Regions from separate parts of the Bradyrhizobium sp. CCGE-LA001 genome, predicted to be linked through region 2. Evidence: predicted binding sites of a transcription regulator. Region 2 holds the regulator's gene; the other holds the start of a gene.
What was found. Region 2 encodes PhoB, which activates phosphate uptake and scavenging genes when phosphate is short. Its sites were predicted from a motif close to TGTCATNNANCTGTCAT; they were not measured.
Positions count from the first base shown of each region.

Region 1: a site for PhoB is predicted at 14,003-14,019, ahead of BCCGELA001_RS14350 (Orn/Lys/Arg decarboxylase N-terminal domain-containing protein). Genes of this name have one in related genera too.

Region 1 covers NZ_CP013949.1:3,079,497-3,094,492, forward strand. Annotated here, with positions in the region: gene BCCGELA001_RS14285 (tripartite tricarboxylate transporter TctB family protein) at 1-152, shown strand, start outside; gene BCCGELA001_RS14290 (tripartite tricarboxylate transporter permease) at 152-1,651, shown strand; gene BCCGELA001_RS14295 (adenine deaminase C-terminal domain-containing protein) at 1,772-3,574, shown strand; gene gcl (glyoxylate carboligase) at 3,729-5,519, shown strand; gene hyi (hydroxypyruvate isomerase) at 5,532-6,317, shown strand; gene BCCGELA001_RS14310 (2-hydroxy-3-oxopropionate reductase) at 6,329-7,216, shown strand; gene BCCGELA001_RS14315 (DUF1236 domain-containing protein) at 7,330-7,713, shown strand; gene BCCGELA001_RS14320 (antibiotic resistance protein VanZ) at 7,757-8,134, opposite strand; gene BCCGELA001_RS14325 (thiamine pyrophosphate-dependent enzyme) at 8,212-8,808, opposite strand; gene BCCGELA001_RS14330 (thiamine pyrophosphate-binding protein) at 8,817-9,383, opposite strand; gene BCCGELA001_RS14335 (hydroxyacid dehydrogenase) at 9,626-10,675, shown strand; gene BCCGELA001_RS38140 (hypothetical protein) at 10,801-11,013, shown strand; gene BCCGELA001_RS14345 (GNAT family N-acetyltransferase) at 11,018-11,593, opposite strand; gene BCCGELA001_RS14350 (Orn/Lys/Arg decarboxylase N-terminal domain-containing protein) at 11,600-13,957, opposite strand; gene BCCGELA001_RS14355 (xanthine dehydrogenase family protein molybdopterin-binding subunit) at 14,058-14,996, opposite strand, start outside.
Region 2 covers NZ_CP013949.1:7,545,464-7,560,459, reverse strand. Annotated here, with positions in the region: gene BCCGELA001_RS34370 (hypothetical protein) at 1-56, shown strand, start outside; gene BCCGELA001_RS34365 (lysylphosphatidylglycerol synthase domain-containing protein) at 481-1,536, shown strand; gene BCCGELA001_RS34360 (ATP-binding protein) at 1,570-2,868, shown strand; gene pstS (phosphate ABC transporter substrate-binding protein PstS) at 3,014-4,027, shown strand; gene pstC (phosphate ABC transporter permease subunit PstC) at 4,182-5,171, shown strand; gene pstA (phosphate ABC transporter permease PstA) at 5,176-6,021, shown strand; gene pstB (phosphate ABC transporter ATP-binding protein PstB) at 6,018-6,839, shown strand; gene phoU (phosphate signaling complex protein PhoU) at 6,851-7,567, shown strand; gene phoB (phosphate regulon transcriptional regulator PhoB) at 7,590-8,297, shown strand; gene BCCGELA001_RS34325 (GcrA family cell cycle regulator) at 8,538-9,050, opposite strand; gene BCCGELA001_RS34320 (aspartate aminotransferase family protein) at 9,520-10,728, shown strand; gene argF (ornithine carbamoyltransferase) at 10,728-11,651, shown strand; gene BCCGELA001_RS34310 (Hsp33 family molecular chaperone) at 11,930-12,949, shown strand; gene apaG (Co2+/Mg2+ efflux protein ApaG) at 13,114-13,506, opposite strand; gene BCCGELA001_RS34300 (OpgC domain-containing protein) at 13,688-14,938, shown strand; gene BCCGELA001_RS34295 (SGNH/GDSL hydrolase family protein) at 14,938-14,996, shown strand, end outside.

The sequences.
Region 1 (14,996 bases), 3.4 Mb from region 2:
CGCTGTTCGTGACGACTTCGGCGGCGTTCGGGCGCCGTGCCGTCGTGGTCGACAGCATCATCGCTCTCGTGATGTCCACCCTGATCTATCTCGCATTCGATCGCCTGCTGACGCTGAGCCTTCCTGCCGGCCCCCTGGAGCGACTCTTGTGATGGACACTTTTGCCGCGCTGGCGCATGGCATGGCTGTGGCCGTCCAGCCCATGAACCTGCTCTATGCCTTGATCGGCGTGTTCCTCGGCACGGCCGTGGGCGTGCTGCCCGGCATCGGCCCGGCACTGACGGTCGCGCTGCTGCTGCCTGTCACCTACAAGCTCGATCCCGGCGGATCGCTGATCATGTTTGCGGGCATCTATTACGGCGGCATGTATGGCGGATCGACCACTGCGATCCTTATCAATACGCCCGGCGAGAGCGCCTCGATGGCGACCGCGCTCGAAGGCAACAAGATGGCCAAGGCCGGCCGCGGCGGGCCGGCGCTCGCGACCTCCGCGATCGGCTCTTTCGTTGCCGGCACCATCGCAACCATCGGGCTGGCGTTTCTGGCGCCATGGCTGGTCGATTTCGCCGTGCGCTTTGGCCCCGAGGATTATTTCGCGCTGATGTGCGTCGCCTTCGTCACGGTGTCGGCAACCTTCGGCGATTCACCGGTCCGCGGCCTGACCAGCCTGTTCATCGGCCTGACGCTCGGTCTCGTCGGCATCGACAAGCTGACCGGTCAGGCGCGGCTCGCGTTCGGCGTCCCTGAATTGCTCGACGGCGTCGAGGTGACGACGCTTGCGGTCGGCCTGTTCGCAGTTGGCGAGGCGCTCTACGTCGCCTCTCGCCGCCACCACACCGAGGAGAAGCTCGAGCCGGTGCGCGGCTCGCTGTGGATGACCAAGGAGGATTGGAAGCGCTCGTGGAAGCCGTGGCTGCGCGGCACCATGTTCGGCTTCCCCATCGGCGCGCTGCCGGCAGGCGGCGCGGAGATCCCGACCTTCCTGTCCTATTCCACCGAGAAGCGTCTCACGAAGCATCCCGAAGAATTCGGCAAGGGCGCGATCGAAGGCGTGGCCGGCCCTGAGGCCGCCAACAACGCCTCTGCCGCCGGCACGCTGGTGCCGCTGCTGACGCTGGGCTTGCCGACCTCGGCGACGGCCGCGATGATGCTGGCGGGCTTCCAGCAATATGGCCTCAACCCGGGGCCGCTGCTGTTCGCCGAGCGACCAGACCTGGTGTGGGGTCTGATCGCCAGCCTGTTCATTGCCAACATGATGCTGCTGGTGCTCAACCTGCCGCTGGTCGGCCTGTGGGTGCGGTTGCTCGCGATCCCGCAGCCCTGGCTCTATGCCGGCATCCTCGTGTTCGCGACCATGGGCACGATCGCAGCAAAGCCGTCAGTGGTGGAGTTGTCGATGCTGGCCGGCTTCGGCGTGCTCGGCTTCCTGATGCGCCGGTTCGACTTCCCGATCGCGCCGGTCGTGGTCGGCCTGATCCTCGGCCCGATCGCCGAAAGCCAGCTGCGACGCGCGCTCGCAATCAGCCTCGGCGATCCCATGACGTTGGTGCAGAGCCCGATCTCCGCGACGCTGCTTGCCATCGCGCTGATCGCGCTATTGGCCCCATTCGTGCTGAAGGGGCTCGGCCGATTCAAGGCGAACGAGGATTAGCGGAACCTCACCGTGTGGTGCTTGCCCAATGCGTAAGCACTGGTGCCACATTATTTGAGTTGCCCCTGCCGCCGTCGGGGGCAACCATCGTTGGGCTGTCCAATCTTCGCGAGAGCCTCGATGACCAAACTCACCCGTTTCTCTGTCGCGCCGCTGCACAGCATGACGCGGCGTCTGGCTGACGTCGCCTCGGCCCGTGTTGCGCCGGATCTCGTGATAACAGGCGGACGGGTGCTCTCGACCTATTCGGACCGCATCCACGCCAACCGTGAGGTCTGGATCACCGGCGGCCGCATTGCCGCGGTGAAGCCTGCGGGCACGGCGAAGAAGGTCTGGAGCGGCGTGCCGTTCTATGACGCGGCAGGCGGCATCATCGCGCCCGGCTTGGTCGATCCGCACATTCACATCGAATCCTCGATGGTGACGGCCTGCGCCTATGCCGAGGCCGCGCTGCTCAACGGCACCACCACGATCTTTTGCGACAGCCACGAGATCGGCAACGTCATGGACGTCGCCGGTGTCGAGGCCATGCTGGAGGACGCGCGGCTGGCGCCACTGTCGATCTTCCTGACGGTACCGAGCACGGTGCCGGCGACGTCGGCGGAACTGGAAACAGCGGGCGGCGATCTCACGCCGGACAAGATAGCCGGCCTGTTCGACCGCTGGCCCGAAGCGGTGGCGCTCGGCGAGAAGATGGACTTTGTGCCTGTGACGATGGGCGACGAGCGCAGCCACGCCATCCTCGCCGCCGCCTTGAAGCGGGGGCGGCCGGTGTCCGGCCATGTCTACGGCCGTGAATTCGTCGCGGCTTACGCGGCCAGCGGCGTCACCGACACCCATGAGGCGATCGACCGTGACATTGCCGATGATCTGCTCGACGCCGGCGTTTGGGTGTTTTTGCGCGGCGGCCCGCCAACGACGCCCTGGCATTCGCTGCCGCAGGCGATCCGCACCATCACCGAGCTCGGCGCCTCGCACAAGCGCACGGCGGTGTGCACCGACGACCGCGACGCCGACGATCTCTTGCTGTTCGGTCTCGACTGGGTGGTGCGCGAAGCCGTGAAGGCGGGAATGTCGCCCGAGCAGGCCTGGTCGATGGGCTCACTGCACGGCGCGACGCGCTTCGGCATGGAAGGGGATATCGGCGGTCTCGGCGGTGGCCGGCGCGCCGATCTCGTGCTGATGGACGATCAGCTCAAGCCGCAATGCACCTGGTATGGCGGGGAGCTCGTGGTCGAGCACGGCAAGATCACGCCGCGCCTCGATCAGGCGCTGTCGCAGCGCTATCAATATCCGAAGGCGGCCTACGCCACGGTCAAGCTGCCGGGGAAGCTGAAGCTCACGCCGGAGCTGCCTGCGAAAGCCTGCACCGTCAACGCGATCAAGACCGCGCTGCCTGGCATCACGCTGATCCATGAAAAAGTCGCGATCGAACCGGCCAAGGACTGGCCGTCGCTGTTTGCGCGCTACGGCCTCTGCTTCGTTACGGTGGTCGAGCGCCACGGCAAGTCGGCCGGCAATGTTGCCCACGGCCTGCTGAAGGATTTCGGCCTGAAGCGCGGCGCGGTTGGCTCCAGCGTCGGGCATGACAGCCACAACATCATCGTCGCCGGCACCAACGAAGCTGACATGCAGGTCGCGATCGCAGCGATCAGGGAGCAGCAGGGCGGCGTCTGCGTTGTCGCCGAGGGCCAGGTGAGGGCGCTGGTTCCCTTGCCGATCGCAGGGCTGCTCTCCGACAAGCGCGTGACCGAGGTGGCCGAAGAGGTTAGGGCGCTCAAGAAGGAATGGGCCGAGGCCGGCTGCACCATCCCCTATATGGGCTTCAATTTGATTCCCCTATCGGTCATTCCGGAAATTCGCATCACCGACAAGGGCCTCGTGCTGGTGCCGCAGATGGAGCTGGCGCCGCTGTTCGAGTGATCTGCTTTCATGTGTATCTCGGTCTAACCGATTGAGACCGCCACGATTTTTCCGCGGCTGCCGCATCGTGGAAAATAAAATCGATCTCGTTGAGATTGCATCACGCAGACCGGATGATCTCGCTCGCTGACGCAACTTAGAGCGAGGTCCGATTATGGCGAAGATGCGAGCCGTCGATGCAGCCGTGCGAATTCTGGAGAAGGAAGGCATCTCGACCGCCTTCGGGGTTCCCGGCGCTGCGATCAATCCGCTTTACTCGGCGCTGAAGAAACGCGGCTCGATCCGCCACATCCTGGCACGGCATGTCGAGGGCGCCTCGCACATGGCCGAGGGCTACACGCGGGCCAAGGCGGGCAATATCGGCGTCTGCATCGGCACGTCGGGGCCGGCCGGCACCGACATGATCACCGGGCTCTATTCGGCGATCGCCGATTCCATTCCGATCCTCTGCATCACCGGGCAGGCGCCGCGGGCACGCCTCTACAAGGAGGACTTCCAGGCCGTCGACATCGAGTCGATCGCAAAGCCCGTGACCAAGTGGGCGGTGACGGTACGCGAGCCGGCGCTGGTGCCGCGCGTGTTCAGCCAGGCTTTTCACGTGATGCGATCGGGCCGGCCGGGGCCGGTGCTGATCGACATGCCGCTCGACGTGCAGCTCGCCGAGATCGAGTTCGACGACGAGACCTATGAGCCGCTGCCGGTCTACAAGCCGGCCGCGACGCGCAAGCAGGTCGAGAAGGCATTGGAGATGCTCAATGCTGCCGAGCGGCCGCTGATCGTGGCTGGCGGCGGCATCATCAATGCCGATGCGTCTGATCTGCTGGTGGAATTTGCCGAGATCGCCAACGTGCCCGTGGTGCCGACGCTGATGGGGTGGGGCGCGATCCCCGACGACCATGTGCTGATGGCCGGCATGGTCGGGCTCCAGACCAGCCATCGCTACGGCAATGCAACGCTGCTGGAATCCGACTTCGTGCTCGGCATCGGCAACCGCTGGGCCAACCGCCACACCGGCTCGGTCGAGACCTACACCAAGGGCCGCAAATTCGTGCATGTCGATATCGAGCCGACGCAGATCGGGCGCGTGTTCAATCCGGATCTCGGCATCGTCTCGGACGCGAAGGCGGCGCTCGAGCTGTTCGTCGCCGTCGCCAGGGAGTGGCGCCGGTCAGGCAGGCTCCGCGAGCGCCAGGCGTGGCCCGCGTCCTGCCGCGACCGCAAGACGACGATGCTGCGCAAGAGCCATTTCGACAACGTCCCGATCAAACCGCAGCGCGTCTACGAGGAGATGAACAAGGCGTTCGGCCGCGACACCACCTATGTCACCGTGATCGGCCTGTCGCAGATCGCCGGCGCGCAGTTCCTCGGCGTCTACAAGCCGCGCAACTGGATCAATGCCGGGCAGGCGGGGCCGCTCGGCTGGACGCTCCCGGCGGCGCTCGGCGTGCGCGCGGCATGCCCGGATCGCGAGATCGTCGCGCTGTCGGGGGACTACGACTTCCAGTTCCTGATCGAGGAGCTCGCGGTCGGCGCGCAGTTCAATCTGCCCTACATCCACGTCGTCGTGAACAATTCCTATCTCGGTCTGATCCGCCAGGCCCAGCGCGGCTTCGACATGGACTATCACGTCCAGCTCTCCTTCGAGAACATCAACGCGCCCGAGATCGGCGCCTACGGCGTCGACCATGTGACGGTCGCCGAAGGCCTCGGTTGCAAGGCGATACGCGTCACCGACCCCAAGGACACGCAAGCGGCGTTCGCGACCGCGCGCGAATTGATGGCCAAGCATCGCGTCCCCGTGGTGGTCGAGTTCATCCTCGAGCGCGTCACCAATATCGCGATGGGCACCGAGATCGACAACATCGTCGAGTTCGAGGAGGTGCTGGATCTGCCGCTCGACGAGGTCGCAAGCGCGCGGCTCAATGTGTTGCAGCCGGCAGAGTAAGGGAACCGCATCATGCCGAAATTTGCTGCCAATCTCACCATGCTCTTCAACGAGATGCCGTTCCTCGATCGCTTCGCCGCTGCGAAGGCGGCGGGATTTGCCGGCGTCGAATATCTCTTTCCCTATGATTTCGACAAGGCGCAGCTGCGCGAGCAGTTAGAGTCTCACGGCCTGACGCAGGTGCTGCACAATCTGCCGGCCGGCAATTGGGCGGCTGGCGAGCGCGGCATCGCCATCCTGCCCGATCGCACCAGCGAATTCCGCGACGGCGTGTTCCGCGCCATCGACTACGCCAAGGCGCTGGATTGCGAGCAGCTCAATTGCCTCGTCGGCATCGCGCCTGCCGGTGCCGACCCGCGCGAGCTTCAGGAGACGCTGGTCGGCAACCTACGCTTCGCGGCCTCGACGCTGGCGCGGGAGAACATCAAGCTGCTGGTCGAGCCGATCAACACGCTGGACATTCCGGGCTTCTACCTCAATGGCACCGAGCAGGCGGTGCGGCTCATCTCCGAGGTGCGGTCGAGCAATTTGTTCGTCCAGTACGACATCTATCACATGCAGATCATGGAAGGCGATCTCGCCCGCACCATGCAGGAATATCTGCCGCAGATCGCGCATATCCAGCTCGCCGATAATCCCGGCCGTCATGAGCCCGGCACCGGCGAGATCAACTATCCCTTCCTGTTCCGCCATCTCGACGCGATCGGCTATCGCGGCTGGGTCGGCTGCGAATACAAGCCGCGCACCACGACCCTGGAAGGGCTTTCGTGGCACGCGGCGCAGACGTTCGAGACGTGAGGAAACAAGACATGATCGATATCGGCTTCATCGGACTTGGCACCATGGGACGGCCGATGGCCGGCCACCTCCTGGCTGCGGGTTATCGCGTTCTCCTGCATGACGTCGCGCCGGTTGCGCCCGAACTGATTGCGGCCGGCGGCATCGCCTGCAAATCGGCCAAGGAAGTTGCGGAGGAAGCGGATGCCGTCATCATCATGGTGCCGGATACGCCACATGTGGAAGCGGTGCTGTTCGGCAAGGACGGTGTCGCGAGCGGTATCTCAAAAGGCAAGATCGTCGTCGACATGAGCTCGATCTCGCCGCTGGCGACCAAGGAGTTCGCGAAGAAGATCGAGGCGCTGGGCGCCGACTATCTCGATGCGCCGGTGTCGGGCGGAGAGGTCGGCGCGAAAGCCGCGAGCCTCACCATCATGGTCGGCGGGCCCGAGCGCGCCTTCGGCACCATGAAGCCGGTCTTCGACAAGATGGGCAAGAACGTCACGCATGTCGGCGCCAATGGCGACGGTCAGACGACGAAGGTCGCCAACCAGATCATCGTCGCCCTGACGATCGAGGCTGTGAGCGAAGCATTGTTGTTTGCGTCGAAGGCCGGCGCGAACCCTGCGCTGGTGCGCAAGGCGCTCATGGGCGGCTTCGCCTCGTCGCGGATTCTCGAAGTCCATGGCGGGCGCATGGTGAAGCGCAATTTCGATCCGGGCTTTCGCATCGAACTGCACCAGAAGGATCTCAACCTCGCGCTGGAAGGTGCCCGCGCACTCGGCCTTTCGCTGCCGAGCACCGCGGTCGCGCAGCAATTGTTCTCGTCCTGCACCGCGCATGGCGGCAAGGCCTGGGATCATTCCGCAATGGTGCGCGCGCTGGAACTGATGGCAGGGCACGAGATCGCTGCGGTCTGATCTGTTACCGCGTAACAGTCTCTGGGATTGGCGCGCCTTTGGCCGCGGGGAACCGGAACAATGCTCCGGTCCCGCGGTTGAAGGCGCATAACAATCACTGGAGACTTAAGGTCATGAAAACCCGTCTTGCGATTTCGTTGGCTGCCGCCTCGCTGCTGGCGTCGAGCGCAGCCTTTGCCCAGTCGACGACCGAACAGGGCGCCAGGGACGGCGCGCGCGCAGGTGGCGACATCGGCGGCCCGGTCGGCGCGATGGTTGGCGGTACCGTCGGTGCAGCCGTTGGCGCTGGTCTCGAAATTCCGAACGCGATTCTCGGCGGAATCCCGCGCAGCGAGTCGGTTGTCGTGGAGGAGCGCGTCGTGGTCGGCGAGCCCCTGCCTCCGACCGTGGTGCTGCGCCCGGTGCCGAACTACACCGAGTATCGGTATGCGGTCGTGAACGACCGCCGCGTGATCGTCGAGCCGCGCACGCGCCGCGTGGTCAAGATCATCGACTGATCTGCACTTGGTTAAGCGCTGAGAAGGTGGGCCCTGCGGCGAGTTACTCCGCGGGGCCTTCGCTCGTCAGGGCCGCGCTGTTGCGAAGCCGGGTCATGGCCCAGTCGGCAGCGGCTGCGATGGCAAAGCCGAAGCAGGCGGTGAGCGCGTCGACCAGAAAGTCCGCAAGTCGCGCATGGCGGCCGGGTGCCCAAAATTGCATCAGTTCCAGCACGCCGATCAGGACAACCGAGGCCGCAGCAATCCGCAGGCGCCGCCGCGGATAGGCGAGGCCGAAGGCCAGTCCGACCAGAATGAAGGCGAGCGCGTGTTCGCCGTCCTGACCGAGGTCTGAATGGGGCCGCAGGCCCGGTGGGCCGAGGGTTGCGAAAGTGACGGCGGCCGCGAGCAGCCAGGCAATGGAACGAACCAAAATTGACATCCGGCCCGCATAGCACAGATTTGTAACGGGCCGGTACCCTCCAGCCACCAGATCGACGTTTAGTTAATGACGAAACGTTAAAGTGGCTCGCGCACGCCGAGGCCGTGCATGAAACGTTCCCGGATCTGCACGGGATCGCGGCGGGTGGTGCCGATGCCAGGCTTGTCGTCGATCCTTACGGCGATTAGATGGGGCTCGGAGGCACCCATCGCAGCCTCGATCAGCCGCTCGAAATCCTCCTCGTCCGCAGCCCAGGCGCTGTTGGCGAGACCGGAGCCGAGAGCGATGGCGACGATGTCGGCGACACCAGCTGCCGGCGTCCGCTGCGCTCCGGTAATCTGGTAGATGCCGTTGTCCATCACGATCATCGTGAGGTTCTTCGGCTTCAGGGCCGCGATCGTCGAGAGCGCACCAAGCTGCATCAGGAGCGAGCCGTCGCCTTCGAGCGCGAAGACGTGGCGGTCGGGCTGCGCCAGCGCCACGCCGAGCGCGATCGGGAAAGCGAGCCCCATGCTGCCCAGCATGTAGAAATTCTGCGGGCGGTGGCCGGCGGCCCAGAGATCGAAATTGGTGTTGCCGATGCCGCCGATCACGGCTTCCTTGTTTCCGAGCTTCGCGATCAGGCGCGAGGTGACGTCGAAGCGGTTCATCACCTTGGTGTTGCGATGATCCATGGCCAAACTCACTTGTCGAACACCTTGCCGCCCGTGAGCAGCGGGTTGAGGATCAGGGCCACCGGCGCCTGCGTGGTGACGGCTTGCTTGATCGAGCGGTCGGCGATGAATTCGAGCTCGTCGAGCCGGGTGATGGTGTGATGCTCCAGCGCCAGCGAATCCAGCACCGGGCGCATGGTGCGGCAGACCAGCGACTGGCCGTAGTTGAACTCGCCGAGCGTGCCGCGCTCGGAGACGAACATGATCAGCGGAATCTGGTAGGGCACCGCGAGCGAGGCCAGCACGTTGGCGAGCGTCGCAAAGCCTGACGTCTGCATCAGCACCGCGCCGCGCCGGCCGCCCATCCAGGCTCCCGAAACGATGCCGACCGCTTCCTCCTCGCGGGCGGTGGCAAAGGTGGTGAAGAAGGGATCGGCGTGAAGGTTCTTGATCAGCGGCGTCAGCACGCGATCAGGAACGTAGGGGATGAGGCTGATCTCGTTCCGCTTCAGGGTTTGCAGGATGATGCTATGCCAGCTGCTTTCGCCGGCCCCCTGTGCAGCCGGGGGCGAGGTCTTCTGCTCCGCAATCGCCATTGCGTTCTCCCTTGAGCCGCGCATGCTTCTTGGTATCTGGCCGCCGCGGCAGTCCGCCGAACTTGACGCAGGCAGTGGGATTGTCAACATGTCCTGGCCGGCACCGTGATCTGCGCTGGACGGCCTGCCGTGGCCGGCGCCGCCATGTCATAAAGGCGGTAACGATAAAAGCGGGAGGAAGCAGAGGCGAGCGCAACGCCGACCTTGCCGATCTCCCTCGCAAGCGAGCCGGAAGGGTCCTGATGTCGGTCAACAACAAGCGCGTGTTCTACGTCAAATATCTGGCCAATCCGATCTACATCGACATCCTCAAGGCGCGGCCCGATGTCCGGCTCGATCGCATCGAGAACGAAAGCCCCGAAGATTTCTATGCGCCGATCCTGAGTGCAGCCCATGTTTACCAGGTCGGCGCCGCCCGCGATGAACTCGCCCCGCATTTCCATGTCGATGCCGCCTTCCTGAAGCGCACGCCGAATTTGCTGCTCGTCTCTAGCAACGGCGCGGGCTTCGATCCCGTCGACGTCGAGGCCTGCACGGAGGCGGGCGTCGTGGTCGTCAACCAGTCCGGCGGCAACGCCCATTCGGTCGCCGAGCATGCGCTCGCGATGATGTTGACGCTGTCCAAGCGCATCATCCAGTCGGACCGCCGGCTGCGCCGTGAACGCGATGTCAACCGCAACGAACTCGTCGGCAACGAGGTCGAGCACAAGACCGTCGGCATCATCGGGCTCGGCAATGTCGGCCGCCGCATCGCCGCTTTGTGCAAGGGCCTGCTCGGCATGAAGGTGCTGGCCTATGACCCGTATCTTTCGGCCGAGGTCATGGCCGAGCGGGGCGGGGAGAAGGTCGAGCTCGACGAGCTTCTGCGCCGCTCCGATTTCGTCTCGATCTCCTGTCCGCTCAACAAGGGCAGCCGCAACATGATCAGCGTGCGCGAATTCGCGCTGATGCAGCCGCACGCCTATTTCATCACCACGGCGCGCGGCTTCATCCACGACGAGGACGCGCTGCTGCAGGCCTTGCGCGACAAGCGCATTGCGGGCGCCGGCCTCGACGTCTGGTCCAAGGAACCGCCGCCGCCGGAGCATCCGCTGCTCCAGTTCGACAACGTGCTGGCGAGCCCGCATACAGCGGGGGTGACGATCGAGGCGCGCCAGAACATGGGCCGCATCGCCGCCGAGCAGGTGCTGGAGACGCTCGACGGCAAGCGTCCGCCGCGCATCATCAATCCCGAAGTCTGGCCGCACTATGCAGAACGCTTCAAGCAGGCGTTCGGCGTGACGCCGGGGTAGGAGCTCGCGCCAAGCGTCCGGAATAACCGCCGGAAAGCTGCGCCGACCTTGATCCGCGTCAAAAACTCCCTCCCGCATCCGGCCTAAATGGGATTAGAGTGCCGCCGGGGCAGCAGGGAGGTCCCATGTCTACTTATGTCGTCAGGTTCATGAAGGACGTGCTCGGCCAGTACGGCCGGCACATCGAGGTGTGCCAGGGCACGCTCGAAATCGACGCCTGCGATGAGGACGAAGCCAAAGAGCGGGCCAAGGCGAAGTTTTGCAAGGATCAAGCCTTGCATCACTGGTCGCTGCATGCCGACCGCATCCAGGTCAGACCAGCTGACTTTCCATCGTAAGGCGTTATCGGGCGGGCGCCGTGACAGGCGGGGGCGCCGTCGTCCCCGCGCCGAGCGACCGTTGCACCATCACGGTATCGGACCAGCGGCCGTGGCGATAGGCGACACCGCAGAGCAGCCCGGCGCGCGCGAAGCCGAACTTCTCGTGCAGCGCCAGCGAGGGCGCGTTGTCGGCATCGATATAGCCGATCATCTGGCGAAAGCCGGCCGCCGCGCAGGCATCGATCAGGTCCTGGAGCAAAAGCCGCCCGACTCCGCGGCCGAGATGCTCGTGATGAACATAGATCGAGTGTTTCGCCGTGTAGCGGTAGGCCGGCCGCTTGCGGAATTGCACCGCATAGGCATAGCCCACGACCTCGCCGCGAAAGGTCGCGACCAGATGCGGTAGGCGGGTCTGCTTCAGGTTCTTGCGCCGGTCGCGCAGATCATCCGGCTCGGGTGCGCCGGTTCCCTCGACGTCGCGCGGCACGCCATTGCGGACGTGATGGCGGTAGATCGCCAGCATCGCCTCGACGTCGCCCTCGCGTGAGGGCCGCACCAAAACCCGTTCGTCACTCGCGCGCGCGGCTGCTTCGTTCATCGGCACCTACTCAGCAACGACGTAAGTATAGAGCCCGATGCGGCCGTTCGCATCGATCTCCTTGTAGACGCCCTGGATTTCCACATCGAAGCCCGGAAACGTGTTGAAGCAGGTCTCGAACATCTTGAGGTAATCGATCATGGGCTTGGCTCGTTCCGTCAGCCGCTCGCCGGGCACGATGGTGGCGATGCCGGGCGGATAGACCACGAACGGCGTGGTGGCGATGCGGCCCGCGATCGCCTCGATCGGCAGATAGTCGACGTCGTTGCGGAACAGATAGCGCGCGGCATCGCGCGGCGACATCGCGATTTCAGGCATGTGCTCGGGCATGAACTGCCGGGCCTGTAGCGCGCTGACGTCGGCGGCACGGAAGAAGCGGTGCATTTCGCCGCAGAGGTCGCGCAGCCGCGCGCCGGCGTAGCGCGCCTGCCGCCGCAGGTAGAACTCAGGGATGACGTCGGCCAGCAGCGCATTGTCGTCGTGCAGCTTCTTGAACGCGACAAGACCCGAGATCAGTGTGCCGGCCTTGCTCGCCTCGACGCCTGGCGTGAGCAGGAAGAGCATGGAGTTGAGATCGTTCTTCTCGGGAACGATGCGGTTTTCGCGTAAGTATTGCGCGACGACCGGCGCGGGGATGCCATGCTCGGCATAGGCGCCGGTGGTGCGGTCGAAGCCGGGCGTGAGCAGGGTCAGCTTGTTCGGGTCGGTCATGGCAAAGCCCTCAGTGAGGCCGGGGAAGCCATGCCAAGTGTCGTCGGGGGAGAGCTGCCACAGCGCGGGATTGGTGGCGAGCTCGTCGGTGGAGAGGGTCTCCCAGGCGACGTTGTGAGCGGCCCCGGGGCGGCCGACGTCGGGAATGGCGACGCGATCCGGCACGAATGGCTCGAAAAACCAGCGCCGCTCCGGATTTTGCTCCTTCTCTTCGAACTCCCGGCGCATCGCCCGCATCTTCTTGCGCAACTCGATGCCGAGCCGGATCGTGTCGTCCCACAGCACCTCGCCAGAGCGGCCCTTCATCATCTGCGCCCCGACATCCAATGACGCGAAGAGTGGATAGAACGGCGACGTGGAAGCGTGCTGCATGAAGCTCTCGTTGAAGCGGCGATGCTCGACGCGCCGCTTCTGGCCGCGGATGTGACGGTCCTTGATGTGGATCTGGGAGGCCTGCGAGAAGCTCGCGAGCTGCTTGTGCGTCGACTGGGTCGCGATGATGCCGGGTGCCTCCGGGGGAAGATTGGCCAGACTCATGGCGAAGCGGCCTGCATAGAGCGGATGGAATTTCATGAAGCCGGCCCAGGCTTCGTCGAACAGTATGTACTCGCAGAGATGGCCGACGCGCTTGAGGATCATCTCGGCGCTGTGGATCGTGCCGTCATAGGTGCATTGCTCGACGACCGCGACGCGGAACGGCCGTTCCTTGCGCCAGGCGTTCTTGTCCGTGACAAGCGGATGATTGCGGATCGCCTCGCGCAAAGTCTTCTCGTCGAGCAAGTCCCAGCGCATCGGACCGATCAGACCCCATGCGTTGCGGATGGTCGGCACGTAGATTGGCACGCCGCCATTGATCATCAGCGCGCCATGATGGGCGGCCTTGTGGTTGTTGCGGTCGAACAGCACGAGGTCGCCGTCGGTGACGAGCGCGCCGAGCGCGACCTTGTTCGAGGTCGAGGTGCCGTTGAGCACGAAATAGGTCTTTTCCGCACTGAAGATTTGCGCGGCCTCTTTCTGCGCCCTCAGCGCGGGGCCTTCGTGGGTGAGGAGGTCGCCAAGATCGAGCACGGAATTGTCGAGGTCGTCGCGGAACACGGACTCGCCGAGATGCTCGACGAAGACCCGGCCGATCGGGCTGCGGTTGTAGAACACGCCGCCATTGTGCCCCGGGCAGGTCCAGAGCTGATTGCCTTCCTCTGCATAATCGACCAGCGCGCCGAAGAACGGCGTCTTCAGAGTTTCGGCATATTGCTTCAGCCGGCTGATCAGGTTCTTGGCGATGAAGGTCGGGGTCTCCTCGGACAGGAAGACGTAACCGTCGATGAAATCGAGCACCTCGACCGGCAGATCCTCGAACCTTTTGCGGCGGATCAACAGGATGATCGGGAAATCGAGTCCACGACGCCGCATCAGATTGATCAGCGCCGAGGTCTTGCCTTCCAGGCCCTTCTTGCCCCAATCCACCACCATGCAGCCGATCGCGGCATCAGTCTGCACCGCCATCTCGGCATCCTCCAGCTTGCGGGCCCGGACCACCTCGAAGCCGGAGCGCTGGATCTCCTCGATGATCTGGTTGAAGCGGACGCCTTCGAGATCGTCGGCGTCGAACACAGGTGCGGCGAACAGGAAGTTGAAGCGCTTGAAGTAGTCCATGTCGGATCCCGAATGTGGCGGAGATACCAGCTCTCTGCACATTCGATGACAGTTGGATGACAGGAGCCGAGCGTTGCTAGAAGTTCGAAGGCTGGTGGCCTCAATCGAGCAGCTTGTCCAGCGTGATCGGGAAACGCCGGATACGCTTGCCGGTGGCATGATAGACCGCGTTCGCAATCGCCGCGGGCACGCCAACGATGCCGATTTCGCCGAGACCCTTGACGCCCAACCTGTTGATGTGGTCGTCGGGCTCGTCGACGAAAATCACGTCGATGTCGTGGACGTCGGCGTTCACGGGAATGTGGTATTCGGCGATATTCGCGTTCATGATGCGGCCGAAGCGGTGGTCCATCAACGTCTCCTCGTGCAGCGCCATCCCGATCCCCCAGACCACGCCGCCCATGATCTGACTGCGGCCGGTCTTGGTGTTCAGGATGCGCCCGGCCGCGATCGCGCTCACAACTCGCGTGACGCGGATGACGCCGAGCTCTTCATCCACCTTGACCTCGGCGAAGACGGCAGAATGCGTGTTGCGCGCGTGCGACTTGTCCTCGGCGAACTCGTTCAGCTTCTCCTTCTCGATCCGTTCGACCTGGCCATGACGCATCGCATCGGCGATCGAAACGGCGCGGCTCCTGTCGGCGGCCTTGGCGACCGTGCCGTCGAGGAGAATGATGTCGGGCGCATCGACGCCGGCGAGTGGCGAGGCAGGCATCGCCTTGGCGTATCGTGCGAGCTCGCGGCGAATCTCTTCGGCTGCGCCCAGCACGGCATGCGCACTCGAGGCGGCCATCCATGAGCCGCCTTCCACGGGTGCCTGCGGGAGGGTCGAGTCCGCGAGCTTGACGCTGATGTTCTCGATCGGCAGGCCGAGGGCATCGGCCGCGACCTGCGCCACGATGGTATAAGTGCCGGTGCCGATATCGGACGCGGCGCAGGAGACCTCGGCATGGCCGTTGGCCGTCAGCACGATGCGGACGGCGACCGGCATCTGCAGCGCCTCCCACACGCCCGTTGCCATGCCCCAGCCGACGAGTTC
Region 2 (14,996 bases):
GCGCATGGCTGCGCGACCGCGTGGTGTCGAGGAGCACCCCGCCGGCTGCCCTGTGAGCGGGGCGCGCGTCGGCCGCGGCCTTTCGGCGCATCGGAAACCCGTAAACGACCGGGCAATGCCCCTCTTTCAACAGGCAGGGGTGCCCCATAGATTGACGTCGACTTAAGCCGTGACGGAACATTGTCTGCGCGAAATCATCAAAACTTCATGGCGCCTGCGCAGGATTGCCAAGGAGATTCGCGTCACGCCTTGCCGCCGAAAGGGTCAAATCGTGCAACAGGAGCCAGAACCCTGCCTAAAATATTGAAGGCACGTGTTTTTGTTCGAATTGGCGAATTCCACTTCGCTCCAAAACGCGCTAGTGGAGGGGCAGGGGGCATGCGCGATACCGTAGCCGGCGGCAAGGGTTCGTTGAGTGCCTGTGCGTCGTCCGCCTGTCTGCCGGCCACCCTGGCCGCTGAAGCGTTGTTCGAGGTCTAGATGCTGGAAGCCATACGCAGGGCGATGACGTTTCTGCGCGAGAAGCAAGTCCTGCATAAGCTTGGAGTTGTGATCAGCGTCGCGGTCATCGGCATCGCTTGCTATGTGCTGTACCACATGCTGCGAGGCATCGATCGCAACGAGGTCGTCGAGGCGATCAAGAGCACCGAGCCGAGTCAGATTGCGATGGCGGCGCTGTTCGTCGCCGCGGGCTATTTCACCCTGACCTTCTACGACCTGTTCGCCACGCGCGCGATCGGCCACCCCCACGTTCCCTATCGCATCAATGCGCTCGCCGCCTTCACCAGTTATTCAATTGGCCACAATGTCGGCGCATCGGTCTTCACCGGCGGTGCGGTGCGCTACCGCATCTATTCGGCCTATGGGCTGAATGCGATCGACGTCGCCAAGATCTGTTTCCTCGCCGGCCTGACCTTCTGGCTCGGCAACGCCGCCGTGCTCGGCCTCGGCATCGCCTACCATCCGGAGGCCGCCGCCTCGATTGACCAGCTGCCGGCCTGGCTGAACCGGACGCTGGCGCTGATGATCATCGTGGCGCTGATCGCCTACGTGGTCTGGGTCTGGACCCAGCCGCGCGTGGTCGGCCGCGGGCCCTGGACCGTGGTGCTGCCGGGCGGCCCGCTGACGCTGCTCCAGATCGCCATCGGCATCGTCGATCTCGGCTTCTGCGCGCTCGCCATGTACGTGCTGGTCCCGGACGAGCCCAATGTCGGCTTCGTCGTGGTCGCGGTGATCTTCGTCTCGGCGACGCTGCTCGGTTTCGCCAGCCATTCGCCCGGAGGCCTTGGCGTGTTCGACGCCGCCATGCTGGTCGGCCTCTGGCAGATGGACCGGGAGGAGCTCCTGGGCGGGATGCTGCTGTTCCGCGTCCTCTATTATCTGGCCCCCTTCGTCATATCTGTAATCTTGCTGACGTTTCGCGAAGTTATGATCGGCGCACGTTCGAAGCGCTTGCAGCAGGCGGCGCTCAAGCTCGATCCCGGTCCGGCGCGTGAGGCCGCCTATGTGAGAGAGCGCAGCGACGGCGGCGCCTGACCGGCGCAAGCCCTGAAGGAGAAGCCCTCCCCGATGGCGATCGACGCCCCATCTTCTCCCAACGCCCAGCCCTGGTCCGATCGGTTGCGGCACTCCACCATCATCCTGATCGCCGCGGCGCTGGCGCTGTCGGTGGTGGTCTCGCTGGGCGAGTTGTCGGCGCTGCACGCCGCCCTCGTGTTCCTCTGCATCGCCGCGGCGGCGCTGATCCCCTGGCGTCTGCACGATCCCGCCGCATCGCGCGACGACGTCAGGCGCATCAACCCGGTCGAGAGTGCGGCGGTGGCTGCCGTCGTCGCCGGCATGCCGGATCCCGCAGTGCTGCTTGACCGCGCCGGCCGCGTCATCCATCTCAATGCCGCCGCCGCCCAGCTCGCGCCGGCGCTGCGCAGGAACGAGCTCGCCCAATTTGCGCTGCGCTCGCCGGAGATCATCACGGCCTTGCGCGAGGCGATCGCGACCACCGAGCCGCGGCGCGCGACCTATCTCGACCATGTCCCGGTCGATCGCTGGCTGGAGCTCATGATCACGCCGGTGCCGGTGCCGACCAGCTTCGGCGGCGCCGACAAATGCATGCTGATGACCTTCCACGACCAGACGCCGCTGCGGCGCGTCGAAGAGATGCGGGCCGATTTCGTCGCCAATGCCAGCCACGAGCTGCGCACTCCGCTCGCTGCCTTGTCCGGTTTCATCGACACCCTCCAGGGCCAGGCCAAGGACGATCCGAAGGCGCGCGAGCGCTTCCTGGGCATCATGCACAACCAGGCCACCCGCATGGCTCGCCTGATCGACGACCTGCTCTCGCTGTCGCGTGTCGAGCTCTCGGCCCATGTCCGTCCCGACACCCTGGTCGACCTGCTGCCGATCATCCGCCAGGTCGCCGACGGGCTCGAGCCGCTGGCGCGGGAACGCCAGGTCGAGGTCGAAACCCATCTGCCGGACGCCCCGGTGATGATCGCAGGCGACCGTGAGGAATTGCTCCGCCTGTTCGAGAACCTGATCGAGAACGCGCTCAAATACGGCGCCTCGGGCGGACGCGTCATCGTGTCGCTGACCTCGACATCGGCCACTGATGGAACTCAGGAAATCCGGGTCATGGTCCGCGATTTCGGCCCCGGCATCGCGCCCGAGCATCTGCCGCGGCTGACCGAGCGCTTCTATCGGGTCGATGTCGGCGACAGCCGCTCGCAAGGTGGAACCGGCCTCGGATTATCGCTGGTGAAACATATTCTTAACCGTCATCGCGGCCGCCTCCTGATCGAAAGCGTGCCCCGCCAGGGTGCCACTTTCACCGCCTGTTTTCCCCAGGCCAAGTCGCAGGCCGTGACCTGAAAATCAAGCGATTCCAGTTGCTTGAGGGTGTCATCCAGCTGTCACGAAACCTTCGTAAAAGCACAGCCGACCGCTCCTAAAGGGGCGGGCGTGGGGAGCGCGATCGGGCGCGGATGGCGCTTCGCTCCCCTGTATGGAGACCAGCATGAATTTCCTCAAAACTATCGTCGCTGCTGGCTTGGTCGCCGCATCGGCGACGGCAGCCTTTGCTGCCGACATCACCGGTGCCGGCGCGACGTTCCCGTTCCCGATCTATTCGAAGTGGGCTGACGCCTACAAGAAAGAGACCGGCAATGGTCTGAACTACCAGTCCATCGGCTCGGGTGGCGGCATCAAGCAGATCCAGGCCAAGACCGTGACCTTCGGCGCCAGCGACGCGCCGCTCAAGGCCGAGCAGCTCGAGAAGGACGGTCTCGTGCAGTGGCCGATGGTAATGGGCGCCATCGTTCCCGTCGTCAATCTCGAGGGCGTGAAGCCGGGCGAGCTGGTGTTCGACGGCGAGACGCTGGCCAGCATCTATCTCGGCAAGATCACCAAGTGGGACGACGCCGCCATCAAGAAGCTCAATCCGAACGTGAAGCTGCCGTCGGACGCCATCACCGTGGTTCGCCGCTCGGACGGTTCGGGCACCACCTTCAACTTCACCAACTACCTGTCCAAGGCCAGCGCGGACTGGAAGAGCAAGGTCGGCGAGGGCACAGCTGTCGAGTGGCCGGTCGGCGTCGGCGCCAAGGGCAACGAAGGCGTGTCGGGTAACATCAGCCAGACCAAGAACTCGATCGGCTATGTCGAGTACGCCTATGCCAAGCAGAACAAGCTGACCTACGCCGGTCTCGTCAACAAGGCCGGCAAGCCGGTGCAGCCGACCGTCGAAGCCTTCCAGGCGGCCGCCTCCAACGCCGACTGGTCCAAGGCCCCCGGCTACTACGTCATCCTGACCGACCAGCCCGGCGACAAGTCCTGGCCGATCACGGCGGCGACCTTCATCCTCATGCACAAGTCCGCCACCGACAAGGCTGCCTCGCAGGAGGCCATCAAGTTCTTCCGCTGGGCCTTCAAGAACGGCGGCAAGATGGCCGAGGACCTCGACTACATCCCGATGCCGGACAGCGTCGTCCAGCAGGTCGAGAAGACCTGGGCTGCCGAAATCAAGAGCTGAGGCTCTCCTCTCGCGTCCCGGAGGCGGCGGAGCCTGAAGTGCTGGGCCGCTGATCCGCAAGAACCAAGCCCCGGATGGGCTAGCGCCGCATCCGGGGCCCCGCACCAAAAACAAGCGTATACATAAACGGGTACAGGGGATCGGCGTGGCAGAGATGGCCGTTCAGAGCGATGTAATCGACGACGCCGGACCGTATGATCGCGCCAAGGCTTTGAGCGCGTTCAAGCTCGGCGACGTCACCTTCTACTGGATCACGCGGCTTTCCGCAATCTCGGTGCTGCTTATCCTCGGCGGCATCATCATGTCCTTAATTGTCGGAGCCTTCCCCGCGATCAAGGAATACGGCCTGCCGTTCCTGTGGACGCAGCGCTGGGCGCCGTCGGCCGATCCGCCCGTGCTCGGCGCGCTCGGGCCGATCTACGGCACGCTCGTCACCTCCTTCATCGCGATGCTGATCGCCATTCCGGTCGGTCTCGGCATTGCGATCTTCCTCACCGAGCTCTGCCCGCAATGGCTGCGCCGCCCGATCGGCATGGCGGTCGAGCTGCTCGCCGGCATTCCCTCGATCATCTACGGCATGTGGGGCTTCTTCGTGCTCGGCCCGTTCCTGGCCAACACGTTCCAGCCCTTCATGATCAGGGTCTTCGACGGCGTCCCCGTGCTGGGCGCTATCTTCGCAGGGCCTCCGTCCTACCTCAGCCTGTTCAACGCGGCGCTGATTCTCGCCATCATGGTGCTGCCCTTCATCACGTCGATCTCGGTCGACGTGTTCAAGACGGTGCCGCCGGTGCTCAAGGAAGCCGCCTACGGCGTCGGCTGCACCACTTGGGAAGTCGTCCGCAGCGTGGTGATCCCCTACACCCGCGTCGGCATCATCGGCGGCGTCATGCTGGCGCTCGGCCGCGCGCTGGGCGAGACCATGGCGGTGACCTTCATCATCGGCAATTCGTTCCGCATCTCCTCCTCGATCTTCGCGCCGGGCACCACGATCTCGGCGGCGATTGCTTCCGAGTTCGCCGAAAGCGACGGCCTGCACCAGTCCGGCCTGATCCTGCTCGGCCTCTTGCTGTTCGTGCTGACGTTCTTCGTGCTCGCGGCCGCCCGGTTGATGCTGCTGCGCCTGGAAACCAAGGCGGGGAAGTGAAGCCATGAACCCGATCTATTTACGCCGCCGCCGCTGGGACATCGTCATTCGCGGCCTCTGCATCGCAGCCGCAGCGTTCGGCGTCACCTGGCTCGCGCTGATCTTGGCAACACTGCTTTACAACGGCCTTGCCGGGCTCAACCTCCAGGTCTTCACCGAGAACACGCCGCCGCCCGGATCGAACGAGGGCGGTCTGCTCAACGCCATCGTCGGCTCGCTCATCATGACCGTGATCGGCGTCGGCATCGGCGCGCCGCTCGGCCTGTTCGCCGGCACCTATCTCGCCGAGTACGGCCGCAACGACAAGCTGACCTCGGTGATCCGCTTCATCAACGACATTCTCCTGTCGGCGCCCTCGATCATCATCGGCCTGTTCATCTACGGCGCGGTGGTGGTGCCGATGCGGGGCTTCTCGGCCATCGCCGGCGCGCTGGCGCTCGCCGTCATCGTGATCCCGGTCGTGGTGCGCACCACCGAAGACATGCTGCTGCTGGTGCCGAACCCGCTGCGCGAGGCGGCCTCCGCGCTCGGTCTGCCGCGGTCGCTGGTGATCAAGCGCATCGCCTATCGGGCCGCGCGCTCCGGCCTCATCACCGGCGTGCTGCTGGCGACTGCCCGCGTCGCGGGCGAGACCGCGCCGCTGCTGTTCACGGCGCTGTCGAACCAGTTCTTCAGCCTCGGCCTGAACAAGACGATGGCCAACCTGCCGGTGACCATCAACAACTTCGTGCAGAGCCCCTACGAATATTGGAAGCAACTCGCCTGGAGCGGCGCGCTGCTCATCACTCTGACTGTGCTTGCCCTGAACATTGGCGCGCGCATCCTTGGCGCCGAGAGGACTGCAAAATGAGCGAAATGTCTGTTTCCGTCAGTGCGCCGACCGTTCACCCCGGCTCGCAGCCGTTGCCCGAGGCGCCCGCCAAGGTCACCGCGCGCAACCTGAACTTCTATTACGGTGAGCACCACGCGCTGAAGAACATCAATCTGGCGCTCGGCACCAACCGCGTCACGGCGTTCATCGGCCCGTCGGGCTGCGGCAAGTCGACCCTGCTGCGCATCTTCAACCGGATGTACGATCTCTATCCGGGCCAGCGTGCCACCGGCCAGCTGTTGCTGGATCAGACCAACATCCTCGATCCTAAGCTCGACCTCAACCTGCTGCGCGCCCGCGTCGGCATGGTGTTCCAGAAGCCGACGCCGTTCCCGATGACGATCTACGAGAACATCGCCTTCGGCATCCGCCTCTACGAGAAGATCTCGAAATCCGAGATGGATGATCGGGTCGAGAAGGCGCTGCGCGGCGGCGCGTTGTGGAACGAGGTCAAGGACAAGCTCAACGCCTCCGGCCTGTCGCTCTCCGGCGGCCAGCAGCAGCGTCTCTGCATCGCGCGCACCGTCGCGGTGCGGCCCGAGGTGATCCTGTTCGACGAGCCCTGCTCGGCGCTCGATCCGATCTCGACCGCCAAGGTCGAGGAGCTGATCCAGGAACTGTCCGAAAATTACACGATCGCGATCGTCACCCATAACATGCAGCAGGCGGCCCGTGTCTCCGACAAGACCGCCTTCATGTATCTCGGCGAGCTGATCGAGTTCGACGACACCAGCAAGATCTTCACGTCGCCGAGCGACCGGCGCACGCAGGATTACATCACCGGCCGGTTCGGCTGAGGAGACGGGACATGGGTTCTGAACATACCGCAAAGGCCTTCGACACCGACCTCCAGGAGCTCACCCGCCTGGTCGCCGAGATGGGGGGCATCGCCGAGCGCATGATCGTCGACTCCGTCGACGCGCTGATCCGCCGCGACGTCGCACTCGGCCAGCGCGTCGTCACCATCGACGCCGAGCTCGACGCGCTGCAGAAGCGCATCGAGGAGCGCGCCGTGCTCACCATCGCCCGCCGCCAGCCGATGGCGGTCGACCTGCGCGAGATCGTCGGCGCCATGCGCGTCGCGACCGATCTGGAGCGCATCGGCGACCTCGCCAAGAACATGGGCAAACGCGTCGCCGCGCTGGATGCGGACTTCCATCCGCTGAAGCTGTTTCGCGGCCTCGAGCACATGACCGACCTCGTGCAGCAGCAGGTCAAGTCGGTGCTGGACGCCTATGCCGCGCATGACCTGCCGGCGGCGATGGCGGTGTGGAAGGGCGACGAGGAGGTCGACGCCATCTGCACCTCGCTGTTCCGCGAGCTCCTCACCTACATGATGGAGGATCCGCGCAACATCTCGTTCTGCATCCACCTGATGTTCTGCGCCAAGAACATCGAGCGGATCGGCGACCACGCCACCAACATCGCCGAGACCGTGTTCTACATGATCGAGGGTCAGGCGATGACCGACAAGCGGCCGAAGGGCGACATGACGACCTTCGCCACGACGGTCCCGAATACCTGACGACTTAAGGAGCGACGACCACATGGGCGCACGCATTATGGTGGTTGAAGACGAAGAAGCTCTCACCGAGCTTCTGCGCTACAACCTCGAAGGCGACGGCTATGACGTGGAGACGGTGATGCGCGGCGACGACGCCGACACTCGCCTCAAGGAACACATCCCCGATCTGATCGTGCTCGACTGGATGCTGCCGGGGCTGTCAGGCATCGAGCTGTGCCGGCGTCTGCGCACCCGTCCCGAGACCAAGCAGCTGCCGATCATCATGCTCACCGCGCGCGGCGAGGAGAGCGAGCGGGTGCGGGGTCTTGCGACCGGCGCCGACGATTACATCGTCAAGCCGTTCTCGGTGCCGGAGCTGCTGGCGCGGGTGAAGGGCCTTCTGCGGCGGGCAAGCCCGGAGCGGCTCGCCACTGTGCTGGCCTATGGCGACATCGAGCTCGACCGCGACAAGCGCCGCGTCGCGCGCTCGGGCCGGCCGATCGATCTCGGCCCGACCGAGTATCGCCTTCTGGAGTTCTTCCTGGAGCATCCGGGCCGCGTGTTCTCGCGCGAGCAACTGCTCGACAGCGTCTGGGGCCGCGACATCTACATCGACGAACGCACCGTCGACGTCCATATCGGCCGCCTGCGCAAGCTGCTCAATCTCGGCCGCGAGCAGGACCCGATCCGCACGGTCCGCGGTGCCGGCTATGCGCTCGACGATCGGTTTGCGAAGGCGGAGCAGACGTAAGGTTTTTGAGTTTGTTCGCTGGCAGCTGTGGCTACAATCTCAACTGTCGTCCCGGGGCGCGCGCAGCGCGAACCCGGGACCCATAAACACAAGACGTGGTTGGGCGACGACTCGGTGTGACCATCTCGCGCAACACTTGCGCCCTGAGGTTATGGATCCCCGCGTTCGCGGGGGTGACACCGAGCAATTGGAGCCGTCATCGCGCGACGGCTGCTGTCCTTGCAGTCAGTTAAACCCCGCTCACCGCGTGCTCGGCTTGGCCGGCGCGCGCCGACGATCCGCTGCGGGCTGATAGGCGACGCGCGAGTGCTGGGCGCAGTAGGGCAGGCCGGAGAGCGCCTTGCCGCCGCAGAAGAAGAAATCCGGGCTCGAGGGATCGCCGACCGGCCAGTGGCAGGTCGCCTCGTTCAATTCCAGCAGCGACAGCCGCTGGCTCATCGGCACCACGTTGTCGTAGGTGACGGGCTCTGCCTCGACCTCGACCTCGAAGGCCTGCGCCAGCGCGGTGTTGCCGCGTGAGATCGGACGGGTCACCCGCATCATGTGCTGCGCCGGACGCGCCTTGCGCGGCCGGGGCGCGGCCGAAGACGGACTCTTGGCGCGGCCGGACAGGCCGAGCCTGTGCACTTTGCCGATCACGGCATTGCGGGTCACATTGCCGAGCTCAGCCGCGATCTGGCTGGCCGAAAGTCCGGCCTCCCAGAGCTTTTTCAGCTGCTCGACGCGATCATCGGACCAGGTCAAAACCGTCATTGCACCCTTTCCCTCGCTGCGCGCCGCCATCCTGGGGCCTCGCAGCGAATGCCTAAGCCTTGAAAAAACCCGTGCCGCCAGAATCCCTTAAGGCTCGCCGGGCGCGCAACGAGCGCCCGAACGTTTACGCCGGTACATGAGGACTCTTGGGATCAGAACCGCTGCACGAGATGTCGTATCTGACAGTCCAAACGCTACAATATGGCGTGACTCCCGCGCAAGAGTCCGCCGACTCGCTTCCACATGTTCCGTGGTGAAAACCCCGCAAAATCGGCACCGCAAGACTACGGAATCAGCGTTTCGCGAGGCTTTCCGGGCGGCATTGACACCCGTCTTGCCAGGCATAAGATAGTGCCGCGTGCCGCCCTTAAAAGGCGGCACGTTTCGTTTTCCGGACCGGTCAATGGTGCGCTGCGCAAGGCATACCAGGCAGGTCTCAACATTCAAATGCAACATCCAAGTGATGGTCATGACCAACAGCGCCGCGCCGCATCTGCTTCCCGTTTTCGCCAGGGCCGACCTTGGTTTCGAGCGCGGCGAAGGCTGCTGGCTGATCGCGACCAATGGCGATCGCTATCTCGATTTCACCTCGGGTGTTGCGGTGAACGCGCTCGGCCATTGCCATCCGGCGCTGGTCAAGGCCTTGCAGGAGCAGTCGACGAAGCTCTGGCACATGTCGAACCTGTTCCAGAGCCCGGATGGCGAGAAGCTCGCCGTGCGCCTGTGCAACGAGAGCTTTGCGGACTTCGTGTTCTTCTGCAATTCCGGCGCCGAAGCGCTGGAGGGTGTGATCAAGCTGGTCCGCCACCATCACTTCTCCAAGGGCCATCCGGAACGCTATCGCATCATCACCTTCGAAGGCGCCTTCCACGGCCGCACGCTGGCGACGCTGGCCGCGACCGGATCTGCAAAATATCTCGAAGGTTTCGGCCCGCCGATGGACGGTTTCGACCAGGTCCCGCATGGTGACATCGACGCCGTGAAGAAGGCGATCGGTCCGCAGACCGCCGGCATCCTGATCGAGCCGATCCAGGGCGAGGGCGGCGTGCGTTCGTCGACGCCCGCCTTCCTCAAGGCGCTGCGCCAGCTCTGCGACGAGAAGGGTCTGCTGCTCGCTTTCGACGAAGTGCAGACCGGCATGGGGCGTACCGGCGATCTCTTCGCGCACCGGCGCACCGGCGTCACGCCTGACGTGATGTCGCTGGCCAAGGCGCTCGGCGGCGGCTTCCCGATCGGTGCGGTGCTGGCCACTGCGGAGGCGGCCGCCGGCATGGGGCCCGGCTCACACGGCTCGACTTTCGGCGGCAATCCGCTCGCGATCTCCGCTGCGAATGCCGTGCTCGACGTCATGCTCAAGCCCGGCTTCTTCGATCACGTGCAGAAGATGTCGCTGCTGCTCAAGCAGAAGCTCGCCTCTGTGATCGACCGCCACCCCGATATCGTCAGCGAAGTCCGTGGCGAAGGTCTGCTGATCGGCATCAAGGCGGTGGTGCCTTCGGCTGATCTCGTTGCCGCCTTGCGCAACGAAAAGCTGCTCACGGTCGGTGCCGGCGACAATGTCGTGCGCTTCCTGCCGCCTCTGATCGTCACCGAAGCCGAGATCGAGGACAGCGTCGGGCGGCTCGAGCGTGCTTGCGCTGCGATCTCGTCCAGTCAGACCAAGCGGGCGGCAAGCTGATGAGCAAGTCGCCGAGACACTTCCTCGACATCAACGAGCTCCCGTTGTCGGAGCTCAAGCGCATGCTCGCCGCATCCTCCGCCATGAAGGCGAAGCAGAAGGCGCATCAGCCGGTCAGGCCGCTCCAAGGCAAGACGCTGGCGATGATCTTCGAGCGTCCTTCGACGCGGACGCGGGTGTCGTTCGACGTGGCCATGCGCCAGCTCGGCGGTGAGCCCATCATGCTCACCGGCGCCGAGATGCAGCTCGGCCGCGGCGAGACCATCGCCGACACCGCGCGCGTGCTGTCGCGCTATGTCGACGCCATCATGATCCGCATCCTCAATCACGAGGCGCTGCTGGAGCTTGCCGCCTATGCGACCGTGCCCGTCATCAACGGCCTGACGCGCCGTTCGCATCCCTGCCAGGTGATGGCCGACCTCATGACCTACGAGGAGCATCGCGGCCCGATCGAGGGCAAGACGGTGGCCTGGACCGGCGACGACAACAACGTGCTGGCGTCCTGGGCGCACGCCGCCGAGCGCTTCAAATTCCAGCTCAATGTTGCGACGCCTCCGGAGCTCGCACCCAAGAAGGTGATGCGCGACTGGATCAAGGCGACCAACGCGCCCATCGTGCTCGGCACCGATCCGGAAGCCGCGGTGAAGGGCGCCGACTGCGTCGTCACCGACACCTGGGTGTCGATGGGCGACAAGGAGGGCGAGCATCGTCACAACGTGCTCAAGCCGTACCAGGTCAACGGCAAGCTGATGTCGCTGGCCAAGCCCGACGCGCTGTTCATGCACTGCCTGCCGGCCCATCGCGGCGAGGAGGTCACGGACGAAGTGATCGACGGCCCGCAATCGGTCGTGTTCGACGAGGCCGAAAACCGTCTGCATGCGCAGAAGGGCATTCTGGCCTGGTGCTTCGACGCGGTGAAGTAGCGCCGGTGGAAGCCCGGCGACCGCCTTGCACACACTGTCGTCCCGGACAAGCGCCGCACAGCGGCGCGCCGATCCGGGATCCATAGCCACAGGAAGTTGTTTGGCGAGGACTCGGGGTTGTCATCTCGCGTTGTGATGTAATCATGTGGCTATGGGTCCCGGGCTCGCGCTTTGCGAGTCCCGGGACGACACTGATCTTGTCGTGCTTTCGTGTGATCCATTCTGCATCCGGATCGCACCCCCTTCCAATCCCCATCTCAGACCCCAGATAGAGCGCCATGGTTTCCCAATCTCCTGACATGAAAGCCGGGCCCGAAGGCCCGGTTCGCGCACCATCAGCGGTTCCGATCGATGACGCCGTGCTGCCTTACGAGGTCGATGCGCTCGACGTGCGCGGCCGCTTGGTGCGGCTTGGCCCGGCGCTCGACGACATCCTGACCAAGCACGATTATCCCGCGCCCGTCGGCAAGCTGCTCGGCGAGGCCATCGTGCTGACGACGCTGCTCGGCTCGGCGCTGAAATTCGAGGGGCGCTTCATCCTCCAGGCCCAGACCGACGGTCCGGTGTCGTTCCTGGTCGTCGATTACATGGCCCCGGATCGCCTGCGCGCTTACGCGCGCTACGATGCCGCGCGTCTCGGCGAGGCCAAGGATTCTGGCTTGAACTCCGGCGCGCTGCTCGGCCGCGGCCATCTCGCCATGACCATCGATCAGGGCCCCGACATGAGCCGCTATCAAGGCCTGGTCGCGCTCGACGGCGGCGGCCTGGAAGAGGCCGCCCACGAATATTTCCTGCGCTCCGAGCAGATCCCGACGCGCGTGCGCCTTGCGGTCGGCGAGGAATGGCGCTCGAGCGACGGCGGCAAGCATCGCTGGCGCGCCGGCGGCATGCTGATGCAGTTCCTGCCGAAGGCGCCGGAGCGCGCACGGCAGGCGGACCTGCATCCCGGCGATGCGCCCGAAGGCACCGAGGTGCACAGCGTCACGGAAGACGACGCCTGGGTCGAGGCGCGCTCGCTGATCGAGACCGTCGAGGACGTCGAGCTGATCGATCCCGAGCTCTCCGGCGAGCGGCTGCTGTTTCGGTTGTTTCACGAGCGTGGTGTGCGTGTGTTCAACCCGCTGTCGCTGAAAGCGCAATGCTCTTGCTCGCGCGATGCGGTCGCCTCCATGCTGAAGAGCTTTTCGGCTGACGATCGCGCCGCGATGGTGAAGGACGACAAGGTCGTCGTGACCTGCGAGTTCTGCTCGTCGGTGTACCAGTTCACGCCGGATGAGGCGGGCGTGGAGGACGCGTAGGGCCTCGCTGCGCTCGCAAGGACGCGGTCGCGAAGGCTGTTTGCCACACCCTCGCTGTCATCGCCCGGCTTGACCGGGCGATCCAGTACTCCGAGACGGCAGCGATTGAGTCGAGAGGCCGCGGCGTACTGGATTCCCCGCCTTCGCGGGGAATGACACCGCCCCTAGTTCAACACCCGTTTGTTGTCGGGGCTGTCGAGCGAGAACGTCGGCACGTCGATGTCGAAGCGCTCGCCGCTCTCGCTGACCATCTGGTAGCGACCGGTCATGAAGCCGGAGGCCGTCGTCAGCGGCACGCCGGAGGTGTATTCGAAGCGCTCGCCGGGAGCCAGGATCGGCTGCTCGCCGACCACGCCCTCGCCCTTGACCTCCTGCTGCCGGCCGGACGCGTCGGTGATGATCCAGTGCCGCGTCTTCAGCTGCACGGTCTCCTCGCCGGAATTGGTGATGACGATCGTGTAAGACCAGAAATAGCGCGAGCGGTCAGGCGACGACTGCTCCGGAACAAAGTTCGGCTCGACGGTCACTTCGATCTGGCGGGTCACGGCGCGGTACATGTGGCCATCATACCGATTCCCCGGCCGGGAACCAAACGCCGCGAGACGGCCTTGGCGACATCGTCCCGCCAGAATTCGCGGGGAAGGACACCGCGATGTGATCTGGCCGCTTTGCGAGAGATCGGCCGGATCGATACACTGCCTCACACGTCGCGATTTGCGGAAGGGTTTTGAGTCCCCGATGACCATTGCCGACCAAGTGACGGGATCGACGATCGCGGGAACCGCCCAGCCTGCGGGGGCGAGGCCCCGCGTCGCCGCGCCGGCCATCACGCTGCCGGCCATCGGCGAGCGCGAGCTGCGGCTCGATCTGTTCCGCGGGCTGGCGCTGTGGCTGATCTTCATCGACCATCTGCCGCCGAGCCTGCTCACCTGGTTCACCATCCGCAATTACGGCCTCAGCGACGCCACCGAGATCTTCATCTTCATCTCCGGCTACACAGCCGCTTTCGTCTACGGCCGGGCGATGCTGGAGAGCGGCGTTCTCATCGCCACGGCGCGCATCCTGCGCCGGGTCTGGCAGATCTACGTCGCCCACGTCTTCCTGTTCACGATCTTCCTCGCCGAAATCTCCTATGTGGCGACCAGGTTCGAGAACCCGCTCTACACCGAAGAGATGGGGATCATGGACTTCCTCAAGCAGCCGGACGTCACCATCGTGCAGGCGCTGCTGCTGCGTTTCCGTCCCGTCAACATGGACGTGCTGCCGCTGTACATCGTCTTGATGCTGGCGCTTCCGCTGATCCTGTGGTCGATGAAATGGCGGCCCGACGTCACCCTCGGGCTTTCGGTGCTGCTGTACGCGGTCACCTGGGAGTACGATCTCTATTTGTCGGCCTATCCGAACGGCTTCTGGGCGTTCAATCCCTTCGCCTGGCAATTGCTGTTCGTGTTCGGTGCATGGTGCGCACTCGGAGGTGCGCGGCGCATGTCACGTATCCTGGCCTCGCCGGTGACGATGTGGATCTCGATCGCCTATCTCGTTGCGGCGTTCTACGTGACGTTGACCTGGTACGTGCCGCAGCTCTCCCAATTCATGCCGAAGCGGATCGAGCAATGGATGTATCCGATCGACAAGACCGATCTCGATGTGCTGCGCTTTGCGCATTTCCTGGCGCTGGCGGCGCTCACGGTGCGCTTCCTGCCGCGGACCTGGCCGGGCCTGAAATCGCCCTGGCTGCGGCCGCTGATCCTGTGCGGCCAGCATTCCCTCGAGATCTTCTGCCTCGGCGTCTTCCTGGCTTTCGCCGGCCATTTCATCCTGGCCGAGGTCTCCGGCGGCGCAGCCATGCATGCGTTGATTAGTCTCTCTGGAATCCTGATCATGTGGGGGGTGGCCTGGGTGATTTCGTGGTACAAGCGTGTGGCTGACAAGAGCGGTGCGAAAACCAAGAACGCCGTCGGCAACGCCGATCTGGCGGGAGGGGGCTGATGAAGGCGAAGGTTCTCCTGAGCCTGGTCCTGCTATGCGGTAACCTCGCCGCGCCCCT